4 regions of the Halobacillus sp. AWH4_228 genome follow, and region 4 is predicted to be linked to each of the others. Evidence: riboswitches for the same ligand, from Rfam matches in the RefSeq annotation. Region 4 holds a riboswitch; each other region holds the start of a gene.
The links. Region 4 has a riboswitch for S-adenosylmethionine ahead of ACXADP_RS04550 (acetyl-CoA C-acyltransferase). Riboswitches for the same ligand answer to the same signal wherever they lie in the genome.
Positions count from the first base shown of each region.

Region 1: it holds a riboswitch for S-adenosylmethionine, as region 4 does, so the genes downstream of both, ACXADP_RS06180 (methionine ABC transporter ATP-binding protein) here and ACXADP_RS04550 (acetyl-CoA C-acyltransferase) in region 4, are expected to answer to the same signal.
Region 2: it holds a riboswitch for S-adenosylmethionine, as region 4 does, so the genes downstream of both, ACXADP_RS19595 (PLP-dependent aspartate aminotransferase family protein) here and ACXADP_RS04550 (acetyl-CoA C-acyltransferase) in region 4, are expected to answer to the same signal.
Region 3: it holds a riboswitch for S-adenosylmethionine, as region 4 does, so the genes downstream of both, ACXADP_RS00175 (methionine biosynthesis PLP-dependent protein) here and ACXADP_RS04550 (acetyl-CoA C-acyltransferase) in region 4, are expected to answer to the same signal.

Region 1 covers NZ_JBSWTE010000001.1:1,258,093-1,260,292, reverse strand. The annotation lists gene ACXADP_RS06185 (methionine ABC transporter permease) at 1-366, opposite strand, end outside; gene ACXADP_RS06180 (methionine ABC transporter ATP-binding protein) at 359-1,384, opposite strand; SAM riboswitch class I at 1,463-1,576, opposite strand; SAM riboswitch class I at 1,741-1,841, opposite strand; gene ACXADP_RS06175 (TlpA family protein disulfide reductase) at 1,940-2,200, shown strand, end outside.
Region 2 covers NZ_JBSWTE010000001.1:3,801,022-3,803,221, forward strand. The annotation lists gene ACXADP_RS19595 (PLP-dependent aspartate aminotransferase family protein) at 1-1,099, opposite strand, end outside; SAM riboswitch class I at 1,233-1,341, opposite strand; gene ACXADP_RS19600 (trans-sulfuration enzyme family protein) at 1,418-2,200, opposite strand, start outside.
Region 3 covers NZ_JBSWTE010000001.1:34,170-36,369, forward strand. The annotation lists gene glsA (glutaminase A) at 1-192, shown strand, start outside; gene ACXADP_RS00170 (DUF4385 domain-containing protein) at 182-628, shown strand; SAM riboswitch class I at 737-847, shown strand; gene ACXADP_RS00175 (methionine biosynthesis PLP-dependent protein) at 951-2,066, shown strand; gene metC (cystathionine beta-lyase) at 2,063-2,200, shown strand, end outside.
Region 4 covers NZ_JBSWTE010000001.1:920,200-922,399, reverse strand. The annotation lists gene ACXADP_RS04555 (lactonase family protein) at 1-471, opposite strand, end outside; SAM riboswitch class I at 874-978, shown strand; SAM riboswitch class I at 1,047-1,154, shown strand; gene ACXADP_RS04550 (acetyl-CoA C-acyltransferase) at 1,226-2,200, shown strand, end outside.

The DNA of each region.
Region 1 (2,200 bases), 340 kb from region 4:
TTTTTCCACTTCCTTCAATGCAATCTCAACAAGTCTCGCGTAAAACGGAGCTCCTCCGATAATTAACGCCGGAAGGGCTGCGTTCGGACCGCGGATCGTTCCAATCAAGAAGTCTGTAAACGGGAACAGAAGCAGGATCAATATAATAAAAGGAATGGCACGGAAAATGTTTACGACAGAAGCTGTCACTGCATTGACCACTTTGTTCTGCCAGAGCCCTCCCGGACCAGATAAATAAAGCAGCAGGCCGAGCAGAATCCCGAGGATAAATGTGCCGGCTACGGAAATCAGAGTCATATACAACGTTTCATTTGTTGCTGTAATCATGTCTTCCATGCGTACGTTTGGCAGTAATCCATTAAGCATCCGGGTTCACCTCCACTTCCACAGAAGTCGAGCGTATATATTCGATTGCCCGGGCTGCTTCCTCATCGTCTCCTTCAAACTGAACAAACATCGTTCCGTAAGCTCCTTTTTGCGTCTGCGTGATCTTCCCGTGAAGAATATTCACATCCAGGACGAACTTCCTGGAGACCTCACTGATCAGCGCTTGGTTGGTACTCTCTCCTACAAAATGCAGCCGGACAATTTTTCCGGACTGGTACTTATCTTTGATCAATTTCAGAGAGTGCTCTTTTTCCTGATCACCCATCACCTGATCGACGAATTTCTTCGTCACTGGCTGATCTGGATGAAGAAATACGTCCAGAACATCTCCCTTTTCAACGATTTTCCCCTGCTCCATGACTGCCACCTGATGACAGATCTTACGAATGACATGCATTTCGTGAGTAATCAAAACTATGGTCAGTCCGAGTTTTTCATTGATGTCTACAAGAAGATCCAATATGGAGTCTGTCGTTTCCGGATCCAGAGCGGATGTCGCTTCATCACAAAGGAGGACTTTCGGGTTGTTGGCCAGCGCCCTGGCAATTCCTACACGCTGTTTCTGTCCACCACTCAACTGGGATGGGTAGGAGTTTCCTCTGCCGGATAAACCGACCAGATCGATCAGTTCGTTCACTCTTTTGCTCCGTTCTTCCTTTGGTACACCGGCAATTTCCAACGGAAAAGCGATGTTATCATAAACCGTTCTGGACCAAAGCAGGTTGAAGTGCTGAAAAATCATTCCGATATCCTGGCGGGCGATACGCAGTTTATTCTTACTGAGGCCCGTTAAATCCTGATCACCGACGTGGATGCTGCCCTCTGTTGGATCCTCCAGTCGGTTCAACAGCCGGATAAAAGTACTTTTACCCGCTCCACTATAACCAATGACACCGTAGATTTCCCCTTTATTTATTGTAAGGCTTAAGCCATCAACAGCTTTCACTTCCCGATCCTTCGTTTGAAAAACTTTAGAAAGATCCTTAATTGTAATCATGATGTGTTCCCTCCCATTCAAAAAACGCCATTCTGTTCGAGAACAGAATGGCGTTTCAATAACAATGTATCTTCTGTTCTCTCATCTGTCAGAGCTGTTATGCTCTGCAGGATTTGGCACCTTGACAGGTCGGTTACACCTGCTGGTTGCCGGGCATCGTAGGGCCAGTCCCTCCGCCACTCTGGATAAGAGATTTTAGCTTATTAAATTATTACTGCTTTAATTCATTTCATAACTACAAAGTGGATTTTAGCACTCTGCCACCAGCGTGTCAACATAAATGAGCTACTTTTCAGAAAAGAAGAACATCTGGATATGCAAAAAAGTCTCTCCTAAAATAGAAGAGACTTTAGTGGATCTCATCTATCAAAGCTTTACGCTCCGCAGGATTTAGCACCGTGCTTTTGCCGGTTGCCGGGTTTCAAAGGGCCAGTCCCTCCACCACTCTGGATAAGTTATGATGTCGCTGTGAAATTATATGTTATGTTAGCATGGAGTCTATACGGACGTCAAAGATAATAATCAGGTATATTTTTACAGTAAGGAGATGAAATCATGAAGGAACGTGCTCCTCAATTTGAGCTTTCTTATATAAATCAGCCCTCCACCTATCGTCTGAGCGACCATTTCGGAAAGGTGATCGTCCTGACTTTCTGGGCATCCTGGTGTCCTGACTGTGGGAGAGACTTACCTAAAAAAGAGCAGCTCTTTGAAACGATGGACAAAGAAAAAGTGGAGCTGGTTACGATTAACGTTCCCGGTCGTGAACGCAGCCCTGATGCCGGAAAGGAATATGCTGAAAAATTTCTTAACCAG
Region 2 (2,200 bases), 2.9 Mb from region 4:
ACCACAACGAGATGTTGTTGATCACCTGACTCCCAGCTTCTCTGCCTCCTTTGATTCCAAATACGACAATGGAACCGTAGCCGCCCTCTAAATATTGATTGGCCAGTTCATGGGCCGGATGGTTTTTCAAGCCGGGGTAGGAAACCCACTCCACATCGGGGTGTTCCGCCAAGTATTCAGCCACTTCCCGGGCATTATCTGAATGACGTTCCACCCGCAAATGTAGCGTTTCAAGTCCCTGGAGCAGAAGGAAAGCGTTCTGCGGACTGAGGCAGGAGCCAAAGTCACGAAGCAGCTGAACCCTGAGTTTTGTAATGTAGGCGAGCGTGCCGAAATCGGCTGTATAAACGATCCCGTTGTAGCTCGGATCCGGCTCTGTGAAAACAGGGAACTTTCCATTGCCCCAGTCAAACTGCCCGCCGTCGACAACGACGCCGCCGATAGCTGTTCCATGGCCACCAATCCATTTCGTGGCCGAATGGACGACAATGTCAGCTCCGTGTTCAATCGGACGGCACGTGTAAGGTGTGGCAAACGTGTTATCGACGATCAATGGAACCTGATGTTCATGGGCAATGGCGGACACCTTCTCAAAATCAAGCACGTGAAGACTCGGGTTGCCGATGGTCTCAGCGAAGACGGCCTTCGTATTCTCATTGATGGCCTGTCTGAAATTGTCCGGATCGACCGGGTCAACAAAATGAACATTAATGCCATACCGCGGTAAAGTGTTGGCGAATAAATTATAAGTTCCGCCGTATAAATTGGATGCTGCCACGACTTCATCTCCTGCACCAGCTACATTCAAAATGGCCAGTGCAATGGCGGACATGCCTGAAGCCGTCGCTACCGAGGCTACTCCGCCTTCCAGAAGAGCCATGCGTTTTTCGAATACGTCCACCGTCGGATTTCCGAGCCGGGAGTAAATATTCCCCGGTTCATCGAGGGCAAAAAGGCTCTGGGCGTGATCGGTATCATGAAACACATAGGATGTGGTCTGGTAAATCGGAACGGCCCTTGAACCGGTCGTAGGATCTGGTGACTGTCCACCGTGCAGAGAAATGGTATCAATATCGTAGCCTTCAAAAGAGTTGGTCATTGTATGGCCTCCTAAAGTTTATTATTCTCATCATTTTAATCAGTTTTAAAAAGAAACTGGTCCTTACAGCGTCTTTATCCATGCAAAAAGCCCTCTTCCATATAAGAAGAGGGCTGAACGTGCTGATATCCTCCTCTTATCTACCAGATCCATGATCTGTAGGACTTGGCACCTTTTCAAACCGATGTTTGAAGGTTGCCGGGCTTCACAGGGCCTATTCCCTCAGCCGCTCTTAATAAGAGTACTAGTTATTTAATTTTGATTATGTTGTGAATTATAGCTGACCATCTGCATCAATGTCAATAACATTCTGAATTTTTATTTTATTGAAGCGTCAATGGTTCTTTTCAGCTGATGAATGATATCTTCATCGCTCTCAATTCCTATGGATAAGCGGATGACGTAATCGTTCACTCCGATTTTTTCACGTTCAGTTTCTGACAGAGCCCTGTGCGACGTACGGACAGGGTAGGACACAGTTGTCTGGACACCAGCGAGTGTCGGTGCAATTTTGATCCATCCAAGAGATTTGAAAAAGGCTTCCACATCCACGCTCTCATTGAGCTCGATGGTAACAATCGCTCCATGACCACGTTCAGATACGTATTCAGGATAAAACACCTTTTTAACCCCAATATGCTCCCGAAGTGCCTCTGCAACACTTTTTGCATTCGCAGACTGTTGTTTCATCCGGAGTGCAAGGGTTTTGGCTCCTCTCTGGGTCAACCAAGCTTCAAACGGACTTAAATTTGCTCCAAGAGTCACGATTTTCTGGGCTGCTTTGGAAATCAATGCTTCCGAACCGGCAAGGACGCCGCACGTGACATCACTATGACCGCCTATGTATTTCGTTGCACTGTGCACAACAAGGTCCACTCCATACTGATAGGGCTGGACAAGATAGGGGGTGGCGAATGTATTATCCACCATCGTCTTTATGCCGTGTTTTTGAGCGAGACTGCTCAGACCTTTCAAGTCTTCCACGCGTAGGAACGGGTTGGAAATCGATTCCGTATAAAGCAGATGGGTATGAGGCTGGATGGATTTCTCCACCTCGTCCAAATTGTTAAAGGATACCATGGTGACGTCGATTCCGAAGGA
Region 3 (2,200 bases), 890 kb from region 4:
AAAAGCGGAGTATCCGGGAGCATCATCGGTACGGTTCCTGGAAGAATGGGCATCGGTGTCGTCGGCCCTGCCATTGATGAAAAGGGAAACAGTACAGCCGGCGGCGCTTTGATCAAAAAAATGTCCAGGGACCTGAAATTAAATATGTTCGGCATAGAAAATACAGAAAGGACGAAGGACCATGCCTTTTGATTACGATCTGGATTTTGATTCCATTGATTTCAGAGAAGAACCCGGAAAATACCGCGTCGGGCGCGGAGAACAGGGGGTGCTTCTCGTCGAGCCCTACAAAAGTGAAATTCTGCAGCACTGGCGCTTCAAAACACCTGAGATCGCAAAAGAGTCGTCAGAAAAAATCTACGCCATGTTCGAAGAGTATAAGAAAAACGATGATTTTGTCGGCATGGATATGGCCCGTAAATTCCTCCAGATGGGGTATACACGCTCGCGACGGTACGCCAATTATAAAGGCGGAAAAAAATACGATGACGATGGAGATATCAATGACCGGGATATAGATGAGGAAAAAGCAGAATCAGCCCGGATTTTCGAAGAGAAATGGATCAAAGTCCGCGAAGATGAAGAATACCTTGAGAAAAAACGGGCCCACCAAAAGGAATACGGATAAAATCAGGACGTTCCGATTAAAAATTGGAAAATCTTCCGCATGCATATTGTCAAAACTTTCTGAGTAGTGTAGAGTAGTCATCAACATTTACATGAACTTACAATTATATTCTTATCAAGAGAGGCAGAGGGACTGGCCCTGTGAAGCCTCAGCAACCCCTGGTATCGACCAGAAGGGTGCTAACTCCAGCAAGTTGTTGATCAACTTGAAAGATAAGAAGAAGCCTTGGATATCCAGGACGCCTTCTTCTTAGAGAAGGCGTCCTTTTTGTTTTCACACTGCTTCCTCTCTTGATCGGTTCATAAACGAAAGGAGTATTTTTATGTGTCACACGGAAACAAAATTCGTCCAGACAGGAAACCAGCGGAACGAACCGTATGGAGCGATCAACCCACCGGTTTACTTTTCCACCCCTTACCGGCACCCAGGGCTCGGGGAATCTACAGGGTTTGATTATACGCGGACGGGCAACCCGACAAGAAAAATCCTGGAAGCCTCCATCGCCGATATCGAAGAAGGTGATGCAGGTTTTGCCTTCAGTTCCGGAATGTCCGCCATCCAGACCGTCCTCTCTCTTTTCCGCGAAGGAGATGAAATTCTCGTATCCGAAGATTTATATGGAGGGACCTACCGCTTATTTGAACATATGAAGGAGCGTTACCGTCTGCAGTTTACCTACCTGGAAAACGAAAAGCTGAATGACCTGCCTTCTTATGTGACCGAACGTACGAAAGCCGTTTACATTGAAACTCCGACAAATCCGCTCATGCACCAAACCGACATCAGGCAGATGGCCGGACTAGCAGAAAAACAAGACCTCCTGCTGATAGTCGACAACACCCTTTATACACCAGTTCTCCAGCAGCCGCTGAAGGAAGGAGCAGACGTCGTCATTCACAGCGCGACGAAATACCTGGCCGGACATAACGATGTTCTGGCCGGACTGCTTGTCAGTAAAGGCGCAGACATCAGCGAAAAGCTCGCTTTTCATCAAAATACATCCGGAGCTGTCCTGTCGCCGTTTGACTCCTGGCTCGTCATGCGCGGCATGAAAACCCTGCCTCTACGAATGAGGCAGCATGAAGGCAACGCGAAAGCCGTCGTTCAATTCCTGGAGGATCATCCATGTGTGAGTGATATTTTCTACCCAGGAAAAGGCGGCATGGTGTCCTTCCGACTAAAGGAAGAAGCCTGGATCGATCCTTTTCTAAGAGGATTGAATTTAATCAGTTTCGCGGAAAGTCTCGGAGGTGTGGAAAGCTTCATCACCTACCCCGCCACCCAGACCCACGCCGATATCCCTGAAGAAGAACGCGTCCGCTACGGCGTGTGCAATAAACTGCTCCGTTTTTCCGTAGGCGTGGAGCACATCGATGATCTTTTGAGAGATCTTCAATCTACTTTGAGTCAATTACCTAAGGAGGAATCCGTCCAATGAATACCCATTCCCTGCAGACCCGCCTGCTTCACAACGACCAGAAGTTCGATCCGCAGACCGGAGCGGTGAGTGTCCCGATCCAACAGGCCTCAACCTTTCACCAACAGGATTTTGACACACCGGGGGATTACGAC
Region 4 (2,200 bases):
CTCATCAGGGGTGAAACCTGCATAGTGCATGTGGGGTTTTTCCTGACGCTCATGAGGACCGGTCCCTTCATGCTCCACGATAGAAACTGCAGGATTCAACGATCCATCTTCATTCGTCAGGTAGGAGACCACTTCTTTTGTATGATAGTTAGCCGTGACAACATTGTTGTTCAAATGATCCACACTCACGTGGCACGGTGGAGATCCTGCAGCTGTCTGAGCGTTCAATTTTGTGAGTTCTCCCGTTTCTGCATTGATAGAAAAGGACGTGACACCGCCGTTTTCCCCGTCTTTGGAAACTGCATAAAGATTCTTTTGATCGTCACTCACGGTGACGTACGTAGGGTTCTGCAATTCTGCAGCCAGCTGAACATTTTTCAGTTCCTTAGCGTCTGTATCCAGGGTGAACTGATAGACGCCTTTACTTTCCTGTTTGGTGTACGTACCGATGTAACCAACATATTCCGGCATAGTAAAACTCCTTTATTGAATAGTATCAGTAATTACCATACCCATTATCTCATAAAGACAAAAGAGGCTGAATCATTATCCATTTATGAATATCGAAAGTTATTAAAATCTCTGCTCATAGATCTAAAAGCAGCTCTACCTGTAAGGTATCATCTAATCAGTGAAACGTTAGGTATCCGCAGGAACCATCGGAGAATGGCTGATGGATGAATTGATAGGTGCCTTCATTTTTCTCGTGAAATCCCCTTAGAATTGAAAGAATCGGCAAACCCAGCTGTCAAAGACATTCGCACGTTTACCACCAGTCACAGAATACAATTAATTTTCTCACTTTTCTATAAAATGCATTGACACCTTTCCTTCATACTGCTAACATGGCACTTAACCAAATAAAGGAAGAACATCTTATCCAGAGAGGTGGAGGGACTGGCCCTGTGAAACCCGGCAACCGCTATATTGATAGCAAGGTGCCAAATCCTACTGAGTGAATGCTCAGGAAGATAAGAGATGCCCACAATCTCTAACCTCTCTATCTTTGATAGAGAGGTTTTATATGTTTCCAATTGAATACCTATTTCTTATCCAGAGAGGCAGAGGGACTGGCCCGTTGACGCCCGGCAACCATCAAGCAACAGCTTGAAAAGGTGCTAATTCCTGCAGGAGATGATCCTGGAAGATAAGAAGAGCCGAGAGCCCTCTTCTTATTTTTGTGAAGAGGGCTCTTACTATTATAAAAACAGGAGTTGTTCCATAAATGACGACAGTACTTCTAGACGGCATCCGCACCCCCTTCGGTAAGTGGAAAGGGGCCTTGAAAAAGAAATCCGCAGCAGAACTTGGGTCTCATGCGCTGAGCGCTCTATTAGAGAGAAATCCGGACGCGAAACAAGCCGATGGTGTCCTGCTCGCCCAGGTGATTCAGGCCGGGGGCGGCCAAAATCCTGCGAGACAGGCCGCTTATCAAGCGGGGGTGGATATCGCTACACCCGCCATCACACTGAACAATGTTTGTTTGGGAGGTATCGCTACAATTACCGACGCCTCCCGCAGGCTCCGATTGAATGAAGGAGAGCTGTACATCGTCGGTGGATTCGACTCGATGACGAACGCTCCTCACACCGCTCCTGTCCGGGCTTCTAACGGACTTGGTCACAGCCTGCTGAAGGACACCTTACTGAACGACGGGTTGTGGTGCGCCTTGAGTGATGTGTCGATGGGAGCTCTCACCGATGAGAAGAACCGCTCCTTCGACATCAGCCGGGAGGAACAGGATGAATACGCCGCCCTTTCCCAGCAGCGGGCAGCGGACGCTCAGAAAAATGGTTGGCTGGAGCCGGAAATCGCTCCTTTTACTGAACGACTCGCAGAAGATGAAGGCATCCGTAAAGGGACGACAGCCGAAAAATTATCAAATCTCTCTCCCGCCTTTTCACGCGAAGGCACGATCACCGCAGGCAATGCCTCTCAAATGACGGATGGCGCGAGCGTTGGGATCGTTACCACGAAGGAAAAGGCGGAAGCCCTCGGCCAACAGCCGCTGGCGGAAATCATCGACTGGTCAGAGATTGCCGGACCGGATCCGAGTTTACAAACGAAGCCATCACAGGCCATTCAGAAGCTGTTAGACAAACACCAGTTGACCACGGACGATATCGATTTGTTTGAAATCAATGAAGCCTTTGCCAGTGTCGTGATTGCCAGCTGCCGGGAGCTCGGAATTGATTATGAC